DNA from 4 places in the Halopseudomonas salina genome. Region 4 is predicted to be linked to each of the others. Evidence: predicted binding sites of a transcription regulator. Region 4 holds the regulator's gene; each other region holds the start of a gene.
What was found. Region 4 encodes LexA, which represses DNA repair genes until DNA is damaged. Its sites were predicted from a motif close to CTGTNTNNNNANACAG; they were not measured.
Positions count from the first base shown of each region.

Region 1: the regulator LexA is predicted to act here: its motif matches at 2,267-2,282, upstream of recA (recombinase RecA).
Region 2: the regulator LexA is predicted to act here: its motif matches at 1,551-1,566, upstream of recN (DNA repair protein RecN).
Region 3: the regulator LexA is predicted to act here: its motif matches at 2,444-2,459, upstream of imuA (translesion DNA synthesis-associated protein ImuA).

Region 1 is NZ_BMFF01000001.1:218,086-221,781, reverse strand. It holds gene IEV54_RS01055 (LOG family protein) at 1-756, shown strand, start outside; gene IEV54_RS01050 (regulatory protein RecX) at 716-1,159, opposite strand; gene recA (recombinase RecA) at 1,174-2,214, opposite strand; gene IEV54_RS01040 (CinA family protein) at 2,325-2,846, opposite strand; gene mutS (DNA mismatch repair protein MutS) at 3,069-3,696, shown strand, end outside.
Region 2 is NZ_BMFF01000006.1:71,424-75,119, forward strand. It holds gene recN (DNA repair protein RecN) at 1-1,527, opposite strand, end outside; gene grpE (nucleotide exchange factor GrpE) at 1,704-2,282, shown strand; gene dnaK (molecular chaperone DnaK) at 2,373-3,696, shown strand, end outside.
Region 3 is NZ_BMFF01000001.1:165,617-169,312, reverse strand. It holds gene IEV54_RS00810 (error-prone DNA polymerase) at 1-411, opposite strand, end outside; gene IEV54_RS00805 (Y-family DNA polymerase) at 387-1,802, opposite strand; gene imuA (translesion DNA synthesis-associated protein ImuA) at 1,807-2,424, opposite strand; gene ispD (2-C-methyl-D-erythritol 4-phosphate cytidylyltransferase) at 2,611-3,306, opposite strand; gene IEV54_RS00790 (septum formation initiator family protein) at 3,306-3,596, opposite strand; gene eno (phosphopyruvate hydratase) at 3,686-3,696, opposite strand, start outside.
Region 4 is NZ_BMFF01000004.1:430,219-433,914, forward strand. It holds gene IEV54_RS11980 (L,D-transpeptidase) at 1-53, opposite strand, end outside; gene IEV54_RS11985 (TetR/AcrR family transcriptional regulator) at 183-872, opposite strand; gene lexA (transcriptional repressor LexA) at 1,040-1,648, shown strand; gene sulA (SOS-induced cell division inhibitor SulA) at 1,660-2,184, shown strand; gene IEV54_RS12000 (hypothetical protein) at 2,260-2,496, opposite strand; gene IEV54_RS12005 (DUF6586 family protein) at 2,560-3,069, opposite strand; gene topA (type I DNA topoisomerase) at 3,080-3,696, opposite strand, start outside.

The DNA of each region.
Region 1 (3,696 bases), on a different contig from region 4:
AGAACCCTTGCCCAGAATGACTATATGACCATCACTGGAGCTGGCAATGGCATCATGGGTGCAGCTCATGAAGGGGCCGGTCTGGACAACAGTCTCGGCTTCAATATCACCTTGCCGTTCGAGCAGCGCTCCAACGACATCGTATACAACACAGATCATGACCTGCGTTTCAGATTTTTCTTTTTGCGCAAGCTGTTTTTCGTCAAGGAAGCTGACGCGCTGGTTCTATGCCCGGGAGGCTTTGGCACTCTGGATGAAACCCTGGAGGTGCTGACGCTGATCCAGACCGGCAAGAGTCCGGTAGTACCCATTATCCTGCTCGACGTTCCCGATGGTGGCTTCTGGGACGGTCTGCTGACTTTTTTCAAAAACCAGATGTGTGATCAGGGATACATACTTGAGGCCGACTTCAATCTGATCACACTGGCGCGCTCACCTGATCAGGCCATGCAGGAAATTCTGCACTTCTACAGCAATTACCATTCATCCAGATGGGTTGATAGGCGCTATCAGCTGCGGATGCACAAGCCACTGAGCGATCTCACACTGGACCAGATCAACGAACAATTCAATGATATTTGCGAAGGAGGGGATTTCGAGCAGGTAGGTACCGGATGCCCAGATCCGGATGAGCCAGAATTGGATGGAATGCATCGTCTGGTATTCAGCTTTAACGGCCGCCATCAGGGCCGGTTAAGAGCACTTATCAATTACGTCAATCGAGTCGAAAATCTGCGAAACCCCGGTAGCGCATGAAATTGAGCTGTTTCGCACGCTGCTTGAGATCTTCTGCAGGGCCTTCAGGAAAGCGTTTGGCGAATGCCACGCTGGCCCGTTTGGACCAATCCCAGTCCAGTCCCAGCACGTCGCTGACAAGATGCTCGGCCACGCCGCGCTCGCGTAACTCCTCTGCAAGTCGCTGCGGGCCGTAACCACGCTGAACCCGGGCATGCACGTAGGCCTCGCAGAATCGCTCGTCGCTTAGTAGGCCATCTTCCTGCAATTGATCGATCACTGCTTCACACTGGTCGGTAGAAGCGCCACGCAGCTTTAGCTTGCGTAGCATTTCGAGCCGGCTATGCTCACGTCGCGCCAGCAAGTCCAGCGCGCTGCGCCGGATTTCCTGGGGCGTTTCAAGCTGCTGCTGACGACCAAACATGATGTCGCGTCAGATTACAGATCAACGTCGGCGCTGGCCTCGACAGCCGCTGCCTTGGCGTTGCTGGGCTTGGGCAACAGCTGATCACGAATAGCCTTCTCGATCTCGTCGGCAATGGCCGGATTCTCGGCCATGTATTTGGCTGCATTGGCCTTGCCCTGGCCAATCTTGTTGCCCTTGTAGGCATACCAGGCGCCGGATTTCTCGACCAGGCCAATTTGCACGCCCAGATCGATGATCTCGGCATTGTGATAGATGCCGGAACCGTAGAGGATCTGAAATTCAGCCTGACGGAACGGAGGCGCCACCTTGTTTTTGACTACCTTGACGCGGGTCTCACTACCCACTACTTCGTCGCCTTCCTTCACCGCGCCGGTACGGCGGATATCCAGACGGACGGAGGAGTAGAACTTCAGCGCGTTACCACCTGTAGTGGTTTCCGGGTTGCCGAACATCACGCCGATCTTCATGCGGATCTGGTTGATGAAAATAACCAGGCAATTGGCGTTCTTGATGTTACCGGTAATCTTGCGCAGGGCCTGGGACATCAGGCGGGCCTGCACACCGACGTGGTGATCACCCATCTCGCCCTCGATTTCGGCCTTGGGTACCAGGGCTGCTACCGAGTCGATGACAATTACGTCGACCGCGTTGGAGCGTACCAGCATGTCGGTAATTTCCAGAGCCTGCTCACCGGTATCAGGCTGAGAAACCAGCAGATCATCCACGATCACACCAAGCTTGCCGGCATATTCGGGATCCAGTGCGTGCTCTGCGTCAACGAAAGCACAGGTAGCACCTTGCTTCTGCGCCTGGGCAATGACCGAGAGAGTCAGTGTGGTTTTACCTGAAGATTCCGGACCATAAATCTCGACGACCCGGCCCCTGGGCAAACCTCCCAGGCCCAGGGCAATATCCAACCCCAGGGAACCGGTTGAGATTGACGGGATGGCCATACGCTCTTGATCACCCATGCGCATCACCGCACCCTTGCCAAACTGACGTTCAATCTGACTCAAGGCAGCCGTAAGCGCCTTTTTCTTGTTGTCGTCCATTGTGCATCCTCTTGGAGTGGCGGGTACGCGAGTGCCCGGAAAACGAAAACTACTGTATATATGGTCAGTATTATTTCACAGAAGTCTGCCGCCGCCTACCCCTTGTTTAATCAGGTTGAGGACTGGCTCACAGCCAACTGCTCTGCGGCCTTGATCAGGCCCTCCAGAGAGTGCAAAACGGTCTGGGCGCGCACTTCCCGGCGATTGCCCTGCAAACGGCGGCAGCCGGAGCTGACTGTGCCGTCGCGCAGGGCCCAGGCAAACCATACCGTGCCCACCGGCTTCTCTGCGGTCCCACCATCCGGACCGGCGATGCCACTTACCGCGACCGCAATATCAGCTTCAGCGGCTGCCAGCGCACCACTGGCCATCGCGCGCACCACCGGCTCACTTACCGCACCATGAGCCTGCAGATCACCCTCATGCACGCCCAGCCAACGGCTTTTGCTCTGATTGGCATAGGTGACAAAGCCCGTCTGGAACCAGGCAGAGCTGCCACTGACGCGAGTGATGGCCTCACAGATGCCGCCTCCGGTGCAAGATTCTGCTGCACTCACATTCAAGCCGTGACGCTGCAATACATTGCCCAGCCGGGCGGCCGTAGCGTCAATCAAGTGATCATAGTTCGACATGCGCACTCCTCTCATAAAACTGAATAGACTATGCCAGTCTCCAACTACGGATTCATCCCCCGGGTTATCCGGTGGTGGCACTTGATGTTTTCAACTGTTTTTGACCTTGCCGGTTTGCTACTCTGGCGCGCTACCCCAGTCGCTCCCTCCAGATCCATGTGCTGAAACCCCTGCGCGACTCTGTGCGATGCGATGAAATAACCTGATTTTCAATGGATTAAGATGAAAAAAGAAGCTCGAAACCAGCCATCCGGATCTAGCCACACACCGATGATGCAGCAGTACTTCGGGATCAAGCAGCACCATCCGCACGAGCTGCTGTTTTATCGCATGGGGGATTTCTACGAGCTGTTTTTTGATGATGCGAAAAAAGCTGCGCGCCTACTCGACATTACCCTGACTGCCCGCGGACAGTCCGGCGGCCAACCCATTCCGATGGCCGGCATTCCCTATCACGCCGCAGAAGGTTATCTGGCCCGACTGGTGAAGCTTGGCGAGTCTGTGGTGATCTGCGAACAGATCGGCGATCCGGCTACCAGCAAGGGGCCGGTAGAAAGGCAGGTGGTTCGCATCCTCACACCCGGCACGGTCAGTGACGAGGCTTTGCTGGACGAGCGGCGCGACAACCTGTTGGCCGCACTGGTCGGTAGCGAGCGAGGTTTTGGCCTGGCCACGCTGGATATCAATAGCGGGCGTTTCTGTGTGATGGAATTACAGGGCTGGGAAACACTACTGGGTGAGCTAGAGAGACTGGCACCTGCAGAATTGCTGATACCCGATGACTGGGAGACGAACACGCCAATCGAGCGACGTCGTGCGGTGCGCCGACGAGCACCCTGGGAGTTTGATC
Region 2 (3,696 bases), on a different contig from region 4:
CTTGCGCACGAATAGGTGCTGGTGACCATGGGCGGCCACCTGGGGCAGGTGAGTGACGGTGAGGACCTGGCCATTGCTGCCCAGCTTGCGCAGCATGCTGCCCACAATTTCGGCCGTAGGGCCGCCGATACCCACATCGACCTCATCAAACACCAGCGTCGGCACGCGTGAGGTTTGCACGGTGGTGACCTGGATGCCCAGGCTGATGCGCGATAATTCGCCGCCGGAGGCGACCTTGGCCAGTGGCTTGGCGGGCTGACCAGGGTTGGCGCTGACCAGGAGCTCAACCGCCTCCTGTCCATGGGGCATTATGGCTTCGGCAGCGTGGGGCTGCAGCTGCACCTTGACCTGGCCTCCGGGCATGCCCAGTTGCTGGATCTGGCCGGTAACGGCTTCACCCAGGCGAATAGCAGCCTCATGGCGCACCCCGCTGAGCTCCACGGCCAGCTGCCGGTAGTGTTCGCGGAATGCCTCAAGCTCCTCACCCAGGCGCTCGGCGTCCAGATCCTGTTGCTGCATGCTCTCCAGTTCGTCGATCAATTTTTGCTGCAGGGCCGGTAATTCGTCCGGATTGACCCGGTGCTTGCGTGCCAGGTCATGGATCACGCCAAGGCGCTCCTCCACCTGTTGCTGGCGCTCGGGGTCTGCCTCGAAATGGTCCAGGTAGCGGGTCAGCTCGCCCACCGCTTCCTCGATCTGGATCTGCGCACTGGCGAGCATGCCGTTGGCTTCATCCAGGCTGTGATGGTTGTTCTTGAAAGCAGTCAGGCGCTGTTGGCTGGCTGTTAGCGCCTGTAGCACGCTACCACTGTCGTTCTCGCTGCACAGGTTGATGACCTGCTGGCACGACTGCATGATCTGCTCGGCGTTGGCCAGCTGACGCTGGTCGTTTTCCAGCTCCTCGATTTCGCCTTCCTGCAGGCTGAGGTTATCCAGCTCTTCAAGCTGGTAGGTCAGCAGTTGAAGCCGTGAGCTCTTCTCGTCACCCTGTTGACTGGCTTGCTGCAATGCCTGTTCGGTCTGCTTGCAGCGCTGCGCAGCCAGTTGCACCTGGCGGGCGAGCTCGCGACTTCCGGCGTAGTCGTCGAGTAAGCGGCGGTGGGTATCGGGCTTGAGCAGCGACTGATGCTCGTGCTGGCTGTGAATATCGATAAGCATGCCGCCCAGGGTTTTCAGGTCCTGCTGCGGGCAGGGGCTGCCATTGATGTAGCCGCGGGAGCGTCCTTCGGCGGTAATCACCCGGCGCAAGATCACCTGCTGGTCGTCACCCGCCAGGTCGCGCTCGGTAAGCCAGGCGGTGGCTTCGGGAATCTGGCTGATGTCGAAGGTCGCCAGGATGTCGGCCTTGTCGGTGCCCGGGCGCACGGCGCCGCTGTCTGCCCGGTCACCCAGGGTCAGCGCGAGGGCGTCGAGCATGATCGACTTGCCGGCACCGGTCTCCCCGGTGATCGCAGTCATTCCGCTGCTGATCTCCAGTTCAAGATGGTCGACGATCGCGTAGTTGTTCACCGCCAGGTGGACGAGCATGGCCAGGCTCCTGCAAGTTTGGTCTGGTTATTTATACAGTAGTTTCCGTTCTGTCGACAAGTACTCTGCATGCATGCGGTTTCTACCCCTTGAAGCCCGCGGGAAAGACCCCATATAAGGTGCTGATACCAGTCAACGGGCGCTCGAGCGCCCCGCAGTCAGAATAGGAGACACAGATGGCAGACGAACACAGACAGGATCCTGCTGGCCCTGAAGAGACGGAAGACATGCTCTCGTCGGAGGCTCCCGAGGATCTGGCTGCGCGGGTTAGCGTCCTCGAGGATGAGCTGGCCGCTGCGAAGGATCAGGCGCTGCGCGCCGCTGCGGACGTGCAGAACGCCCGTCGACGCGCCGAGCAGGAAGTCGAGAAGGCGCACAAGTTTGCGCTAGAACGCTTTGCCAACGATCTGCTGCCGGTGCTCGAAAGCCTGGAACGCGGTGTTGAGCTGGCTGATCCGAATGACTCGACGATCAAGCCGATGCGCGACGGCATGGAGCTGACGCTGAAAATGTTCGGTGAAACCCTGGAGCGCTTCCAGATCGTGGCGGTTGACCCCCATGGCGAGCCCTTCAATCCGGAGCTGCATCAGGCAATGGCGATGGAGGAGCGCGACAATGTCGAGCCCAATACCGTCATCCGTGTATTTCAGAAGGGTTACACCCTGAGCGGCCGTCTGTTGCGTCCGGCGATGGTCGTTGTGAGCAAGACTCCGGCGGACAAGCCTGACACTCCCTCGATTGATGAGCAGGCTTGAAATTGATTTTGCTGCCCCCATCTAGGGTGCATAGATAGATAAACCCCTGCCGCCGGCCAGCCGCGGCAAAGCTGAATCGGAGATTTACATATGGGCAAGATTATCGGTATTGACCTCGGAACCACCAACTCCTGCGTTGCAGTGATGGAAAACGGTGTAGCCAAGGTAATTGAGAACTCGGAAGGTACTCGTACCACGCCTTCCATCGTTGCATACACCAATGATGGCGAGACCCTGGTCGGCCAGTCGGCCAAGCGCCAGTCGGTCACCAACCCGCAGAACACCCTGAACGCGGTCAAGCGTCTTATCGGCCGTCGCTTCGAGGAAGAAGTCGTACAGAAGGACATCAAGCTCGTCCCCTACAAGATCGTCAAAGCCGATAACGGCGATGCCTGGGTCGAAGTGAAGGGCGAGAAGATCGCACCACCGCAGATTTCTGCCGAAGTGCTGAAGAAAATGAAGAAGACCGCTGAAGATTACCTCGGCGAGAAAGTAACCGAAGCGGTTATTACCGTTCCGGCCTACTTCAACGACAGCCAGCGTCAAGCTACCAAGGACGCCGGTCGCATCGCCGGTCTGGACGTCAAGCGGATCATCAACGAGCCGACCGCTGCCGCACTGGCCTACGGTATGGACAAGTCCCGTGGCGACTCCACCATCGTCGTATACGACCTGGGTGGCGGTACCTTTGACATTTCCGTGATCGAAATTGCCGAAGTAGATGGCGAGCACCAGTTCGAAGTGTTGGCGACCAACGGCGACACCTTCCTGGGTGGCGAAGATTTCGACATGCGCCTGATCGACTATCTGGCCGACGAGTTCAAGAAAGAGAACGGCATCGACCTGCACACCGATCCGCTGGCGCTGCAGCGTCTGAAGGAAGCGGCTGAGAAGGCCAAGATTGAGCTGTCCTCGAGCAACCAGACTGACGTCAACCTGCCGTACATCACGGCCGATGCGACTGGTCCCAAGCACTTGAACGTCAAGGTGACCCGCGCCAAACTGGAGTCTCTGGTTGAAGAGCTGGTCAAGCGCAGCATCGAGCCATGCCGTGTAGCCATGAAAGACGCCGGCCTGGATGTTTCCGAGATCAACGACGTGATTCTGGTTGGCGGTCAGACACGTATGCCGCTGGTACAGAAGACCGTTGCCGACTTCTTCGGTAAAGAGCCGCGCAAGGACGTTAACCCCGATGAAGCAGTGGCCGTAGGTGCTGCGATCCAGGGTGCCGTGCTGGCTGGTGACGTGAAAGACGTACTGCTGCTCGACGTGACGCCGCTGTCGCTGGGTATCGAAACCATGGGCGGTGTGATGACCACGCTGATTGAGAAGAACACCACGATTCCTACCAAGAAATCGCAGGTATTCTCGACCGCCGATGACAACCAGACCGCCGTGACCATTCACGTGATGC
Region 3 (3,696 bases), on a different contig from region 4:
ATCTATTCCAGATTCAGGAATCCACAGCGCCAGCAAACCCCGTAACGGCTGATCAAAATCCTCGGCGAGCAGGCAATAATCACCCTTCTCCGCCCGGCGACGGGACCGGGTAATCAGATCGCAGAGCACCTGATAACCGGTCAGATCTTCCGCCAGCAGCACCACCTTGGGCCCGCCTTGTATCTGCATTTCACTGCCGACTATCAACCGCAACTGATTTTCCTGTGACGCCTGCCAGGCGCGGACTATGCCAGCCATGGTGCATTCATCCGTGACTGCCAGGGCCTGGTAACCATGCCGAGCTGCGCGCTCGAACAATTCAGCGGCGCTTGATGCGCCACGCTGAAAAGAAAAATTCGATAGACAATGCAGCTCGGCATAATCCGTCATGCAAACCAGCCGTGCAGCCAGAATGGTCCGGCCTGACCGACTTGGCGAAATGCCCAGGCCAGCTGACCATGTTCAGTTCTGATCAGGTAATAATCTCGACGAACGTCTGCGCCATCCCACCAACCGGACTCGATCCTTTCCGGGCCCGCCAGTATCTGTCCGGCATCGTCCCCCAGCGCGACAGGTTCGGACACCAGCCAGCCAGGCCGCAACGGCAGGGCAACCGCCAGGTCAGGTTTGCCTGCTGCCTGTTGGCGCCAGGCGTGTTCGGGTCGATGATCCGGATGGCTGCATATATCAAGCACAGCATCATCGCCCAGGCGGGCGCGCAGCCGTTCACGTAACTGCTCCCAGGGCAGCTTCTGCTGCGGCCGATCTTCGAACAGCTGGGATGATTCGGGCACAAAACGTGGCAGGTCCCTGGCAACCAGGCGCACGGCCTGGACCGGAGCGGGTATCTGCAGGGTTTCGAGTCGTCCGCGGGTCAATTCGAAGAGCATCTCGGACTCGCGTTCAGCCGCCAACAGGCCGACTGTGAGCCGGGTATCCTCCAGATTGCGGTGCTCCAGATGCAGGATAAAACGCTGCACTCCGCTATCGCGACCTGCAAGAAAGGCTGCCAGGTCGGACACCAACCTTTTGACGGGAAAAAATAACGTCTGATTGGACTCCACATCAAAATTGAGCTCGATGCGCACATCGAAAAAATCCGGCGGTGCGAAACAATCAAGCACCAGGGGGCGGTCCCCGAGCAAGGTGTCGATATGCCGCAGAACCTGTTCCGGGAAACGCCGGGCCAGGGTATCGCGGGGCAGCGCGAGCACCTGATGCAAGCGCCGCAGCCCCATCCGCGAAAAGGCAGTCGCCGTCTCACCAGCCAGGCCAATACGCTCAACAGACATCCTACCTAACGTTTCTCGCAGTGCATGCCGGTCAGGAACGGCAATGCCGTCATGACTATTGGCCAGCATCCGGGCAGCAGCGGGATTGGGCGCCAGGGCAATGCGATGGCGGAAGCCCATGGCATCCAGCTCATTGCGCAGCCGTTGTTCGAAATGCAACCAGGGACCGAACAGCCCCATGCTCGACTGTACTTCCAGAAGTAAAGCCCGAGGATAATGCAGACTCACGTGGGAGCTGAAACGATAGGCCCAGGCAGCCAGAAGATGATGCCAGTGCTCGATCTGCTTTTCGTCGTATTCAGCGATAACAAACTCATCGGTCAATGCCCTGGCCGCGGTAAGCGTCATGCCGGGTCGCAGGCCGAGCTCGCGTGCGGCAGGAGTAACCGTCTGCAGCATCCGCCGCTGAGCTGGACCAGCAATAAGAGCCAGCGCTGCCTTGGGGTCTTCACGATGTCGCAGCACGCCATCAAGAGCTAACTGGGGAAAGAGTATGCAGGCCCAACGCATAGCTTTAGCGCCCTGCTCGAATGCTTATCGCATTAGCCGAGGGGCGACCGCCACGGCACTTGAGCACCCTGACCTGGCCTGCCGCATCATCGATCACCAGGCGCAACGCCGCGGGTGACGGATTTGCTGATTCAGCCAGCGGCCGATAGGCAAAAGCCAGAGTTTCGCCAGTTTCCGCGGCGACCTGGATCCGCCGCAGTGCTCGATCACCAGCGCGCTGAGGCCAACAGATTACCGCGCCAAAACAGCCCGATCGCAGGCATTGCTCTGCGGCCCACAGAGCCTGATCCCCCGCAGCATCAACCATCACCAGTTGCCGCTGATCGATCCCCGCAGCCTGCCAGGCCGGAACATAGGGGATGAAGGGCGGCGCGACCAGCATGATGCGCTCACCTGCCTGGCTCAAACGCGCCAGGGTGGGCCAGAGCAATTGTAGTTCGCCCATGCCATCGCGGGCATAAAGGATCTCGCTCAAAGCTGTATCTGGCCAGCCACCGGCGGGTAATGCCGCATCCAGAGCCGCATGCCCGGTAGGCTGAATATGGGCAGGCAAACCCGTAGGCTGGCCTTTCCAAACCTGACGCTGCTGCAACAAGGTGTCCAGAGCGACAACGGCACCCATGATCCCTACCCCACGATTACTGTATATACATACAGCATATCACCGGCAAAAACTCGGTCAACGGGATTTTGTACTGGGCAGACGGATGGCCCGACAACTCCGGTCAGAAGAAAAAATACAGAGAGGACAATTGATGACCCTGCTGGAAAGCGTGCCAAGCCAGAGCCGGGAACGAGAGCTGTTGTGCTAGCCGCGCAAGCGTGCCAGCCACTCAAGATCTTCGGGACGGGTAACCTTGATATTGTCCGAGCGGCCCTCGACCAGACGGGGCGCCTGGCCGGCATGCTCCATGGCCGAGGCCTCATCGGTGATCGACACGCCGGCAGCCAGCGCTCGGAAAAGGGCATCGTGCAAGGCGCCAAGACGAAACATCTGTGGCGTGTAAGCCTGCCAGAACAGGGAACGGTCTGGAGTGGAAGCAACCCTGCCATCAGGCCCGGCGCATTTCAGCGTATCGCGCACTGGTACCGCCAGGAGCCCGCCAACAGGATCATCAGCCAGGGTGTTGAGCAGATTGTGCAAGTCCGTCGCCGACAGATTGGGACGGGCTGCATCATGCACCAGCACCCAGTCTTCCCTGTCTGCACCTTGCTGCAAAAGCGCCAGCAGCCCGGCGAGAACCGAGTCGGCACGGTCGCGGCCGCCAACAACATGCTGGATTCGCGTGTCGCTGGCACAGGCCAGATCATCCCACCAGCGATCGACAGCCGATAAACAGACAACCAGCCCCTTGAGACCAGGCCGGTCCAGAAAACAATCAAGGGTATGTTCGATCAGAGCGCGATCGCCAAGTGGCAGATATTGTTTGGGCCGATCGGCCCGCATACGCGAGCCGATACCCGCTGCGGGAATGACCACCCAGTAAGTCACTGACGAGGTCATCAGTCGGTGCTCAGCTGAAAAAGTGTCTCACCCTCACGGATCATGCCCAACTCGTGCCGGGCACGCTCTTCAACGGTTTCCAGCCCCTGTTTCAGCTCTCTGACTTCGGCTGTCAGGACCCGGTTACGTTCGAGCAGTTGTTCATTGACCCGCGACTGCTCGGCAATTTCCTGCTTGAGCTGGGTGACATGGGCGAGACTGCCCTCGCCTACCCAGAGACGATATTGCAGCCCGGCGAGCAACAGCAACGCGACTACCCATAGCCACTTCACAGAAGGTGCCCCCCACAGTCAGCACTCAGCCGTGACAGCCCAGCCAGGGCTGCCTCCGGTATGCAACTGGCGAGTTGCGCTGTGATAGCGGCCATGGGCAGCATCACTCAGCTACGGA
Region 4 (3,696 bases):
AGCCCGATAAGGCGCTGGGAAGCCAGTGAGACGAGGATCAGATCCAGCGACATAGCCACCTCCGTTAAAAGTGCTCACACGATAACGGATCAGCCCGCGCTAGGAAACCGGCGCAGAGGGGAAACCAAAGCCAGCAGGCAATAGTACTGCTGACTCACAGACACAATAGCGATCGGGGAATATCAGACTGGTTCGGGGACGGACCGGGTTTGGGTCCCGGCGGTTATGGACGGCATGACGCTCTCTGCGCGCATGCCCGCCGCGAGAAACGGCACCATCAGCTTGAGCACCTGATCAATACCTGTCTGAGTGTCGAATTCCGCTTCGGCAATCGCGCGCAGCGCTTTCATGCTCGACATCGTGAACGCAGCGCTACCCAGCATGAAGTGCACCCGCCAGAAAAGCTCGGTTGGCGGCAATTGCGGAGCCGCAGTAAACACCAACTGCATGTAACGCTGAAACACCTTGCCATAAACCTCTGCAAGATACTTGCGCAGATGACCCTGACTCTGACTGAAGGCCAGCCCCAGCAGGCGCATGAAAATCGCCAGATCGTTGCCGCTGCGCGGCTTCACGGTCAGTGCCTGTCTCACCAGCATCTCGAGCAACTGTTCCAGGGTAAGCTGAGAAGCACTGCCCTGCTGCTGATGACGGTCGAGTTCCTGCTCCAGGCTGCTGACAAAGGGATTCAGAAAACGCACGAATACCGCCTGAATCAAGGCCTTCTTGGAACCAAAGTGATAATTTACCGCCGCCAGATTCACCCCCGCCTTGCTGGTGATCAGGCGCAACGATGTCTCTGCAAAACCTTTCTCGGCGAAGAGTTGCTCGGCTGCATCAAGAATGCGTTCGACAGTATCAGACTGGGCCATGGGCGATTCCGCTAGTAAACATTTGTTTCAAACATACGTTTCAAACGCATTCAGTGTCAAGCAGCCAAAACGAAACCAGGTCATTGACAGAATTGAGACTGCCCCTTGCCCTCCACTAACAACTGTATATAATCACAGTTACTGTATATACAAACAGGTAGAGCCGGATGCAGAAACTGACCGCCAGACAACAACAGATCCTTGCCTTCATCAAGGAGTACATGGATGCCAACGGCTATCCCCCTACCCGTGTAGACATAGCTCGGGTACTCGGATTCAAATCGCCCAACGCGGCGGAAGATCATCTGCGCGCCCTGGCCCGTAAAGGGGCAATTGAAATGATTCCGGGTGCGTCCCGGGGCATACGTCTACCCGAACAGGATATCGATACCCCCGAGGGGCGGCTACCCGTCATCGGCAGGGTAGCAGCAGGCGCGCCGGTGCTGGCACTGGAAAATATCGAGGATCACTGCCAGATAGACCCGGGGTTTTTCCATCCCCGGGCCGATTACCTGCTTCGGGTGCAGGGTCTGAGTATGCGCGACGTCGGCATTCTTGACGGCGATCTGCTGGCAGTTCATCGCACCGCCGTTGCCCGTAACGGGCAGATCGTGGTTGCCCGCATTGGCGATGAAGTTACCGTGAAACGCTTTCAGAAACAGGGCCGCAAGGTTCTGCTTCACGCAGAAAACCCGGATTTTGCACCGATAGAAGTTGATCTGGGTGAAGAGGAACTGACCATCGAAGGCTTGAGTGTCGGCGTAATACGCCGCTAGAGGGGTTCAATATGCTGTATTCCCACGACCATCACCGATCAATCAGTACCGCCGTACAACCGGAGCTCTTTCATAATGCTCTGATGGCGTCCCGCTACGCACTTCCGTCAAAGCCGGCGCTGGCCAGCACGCGACCGACGCGCCACGCCGAGCCCGAAGACGCCTTCAGCGAGATCCGCCTCAATGGCGCTCCCAGGCAGTGCCTGCAATGGCTGGCACCAGTCCTGCGCGATCTAAGCCAGGCCGATGCACCTGGTTGGCTGACACTGCTTGACCCCCCCGAAACGGTAAGCCACCAGTGGCTGCGTAACGCGGGGCTCAATCCGGAACGGATACTGATCGTCAGATGCAAACCGGGAATGGACAGCCTTGAACTCTGTTGTGAATTACTCAGCCTCGGCTGTAGTCATACTGTGGTGAGTTGGCTGGCAACAGACGGTCAGAGTGGGCGTGCAAGTCAGCAGTTACGCCTGGCCGCTGGCAAAGGTCGCTGTCAGAGTCTGAATGTATGTCTGGATAGCTGTCTGGCGGCGTAAAAGCGCTGAGCGAAGTAGCAAACGGGGGTTGTGAATAGCACCTCAACCCCCTTCAAGCATCACAAGGGCGTGCGCCTAGTGCAGGATACGGCCTTCCGAATAGGGCTCACCCTCTTCCATCACCTGACCGGCAACCTGCATACCAGCGCTGATCATTGCCTTGGCAACTTCGATGTAATGGCCCTGCAGGAAGTCCTGAGCGTCAGCAGAAAACTCGATGACCACCAGGGGCTCGGCTTCTTCATTGGAGCGGCGCAGAGCTACTTTGCCATTTTCCAGCTCTACTATCTCCAGAAACGATGAAGAGGACATGTCGGGTCTCCTGTTGATTGGCCGCGCAGCTTAACACAATGCTGCGAGCAATCGCAGGGACTGCTACCACTCCACCATCCCTTCACGGTAGCAGCCAACGCGCTCGGTCAGAGCGGTGTGAGCTTCACGTGCATCGACCAGAGACCAATCAACCGATGCCTTGACTGCGCTGACCGCAATCAGGTCATCGGCAGGCGCCTTGGCCTCCTCTGGTCGCGGCGGTAGATTCAGGATATCCCACCCTTTCAGCAGCCGCCCCAGCCAGGTGTCCGATGCCTTGGCCAGCTCGCTCAGTTCAGCCAGTTCAGGCCCTGGGAAACGCTCAACGGTCTGCGGGTCGAGCATCATGTCCAGCGAGCGAACCTCCAACAACGGCCAGCGATAGCGGTCAGCAACTTCATGGGCAACCGCCAGTACGGCACGATGCAGATGAAACAACGCATGCTCGCGGTGGTAGCGCGTCATAGTGAAGGCAGACAGCGCATCCGAGGTTTCAGCCTCGGACCAAGACTCGATCGCCAGGCGGGCAAAATACAAAGCCTGGTTGGTACGGGTATAGACTTCATTGGCCATGGGTCAACCCTCAGCTCTTGGCTTTCGGCCGCTTGTCATCCTCGACCCAGCGCTTGCCGTCATGATAGGCGCGCCATCCATTGGGCTTGCCGTCGACTTCACTCTGAACATATTGCTCTTTGGTCTTGCGGCTGTAACGAATAACCGTCGGCACGCCGTCCGGATCCGCTACCGGCGCCTCCAGCAGGAAATGATACTTGGGATCGATTTCCTTGCGATGCGGTAGCAATTCCTTCACCAATGGCGCGCGGGTTTCGCGGTTCTTCGGAAACTGGCTGGCGGCCAGGAACATGCCCGAAGCGCCATCGCGCAGCACGTACACGTCATCGACCTTTTCACAGGCCAGCTCGGGCATGGGCACCGGATCCATCTTCGGCGGCGCAGCCTCGCCATTTCTCAGCAATTTGCGGGTGTTCTTGCATTCGCTATTGGTACAGCCAAAGTATTTGCCGAAACGACCCGTCTTGAGCTGCATCTCGCTGCCGCACTTATCGCAATCCAACCTTGGACCATCATAACCCTTGATCTTGAAAGCACCTTCTTCAATTTCGAAACCGGGGCAGTCGGGATTGTTACCGCATACGTGCAGCTTGTGCTGCTCGTCTACCAGGTAGCTGTCCATCGCGG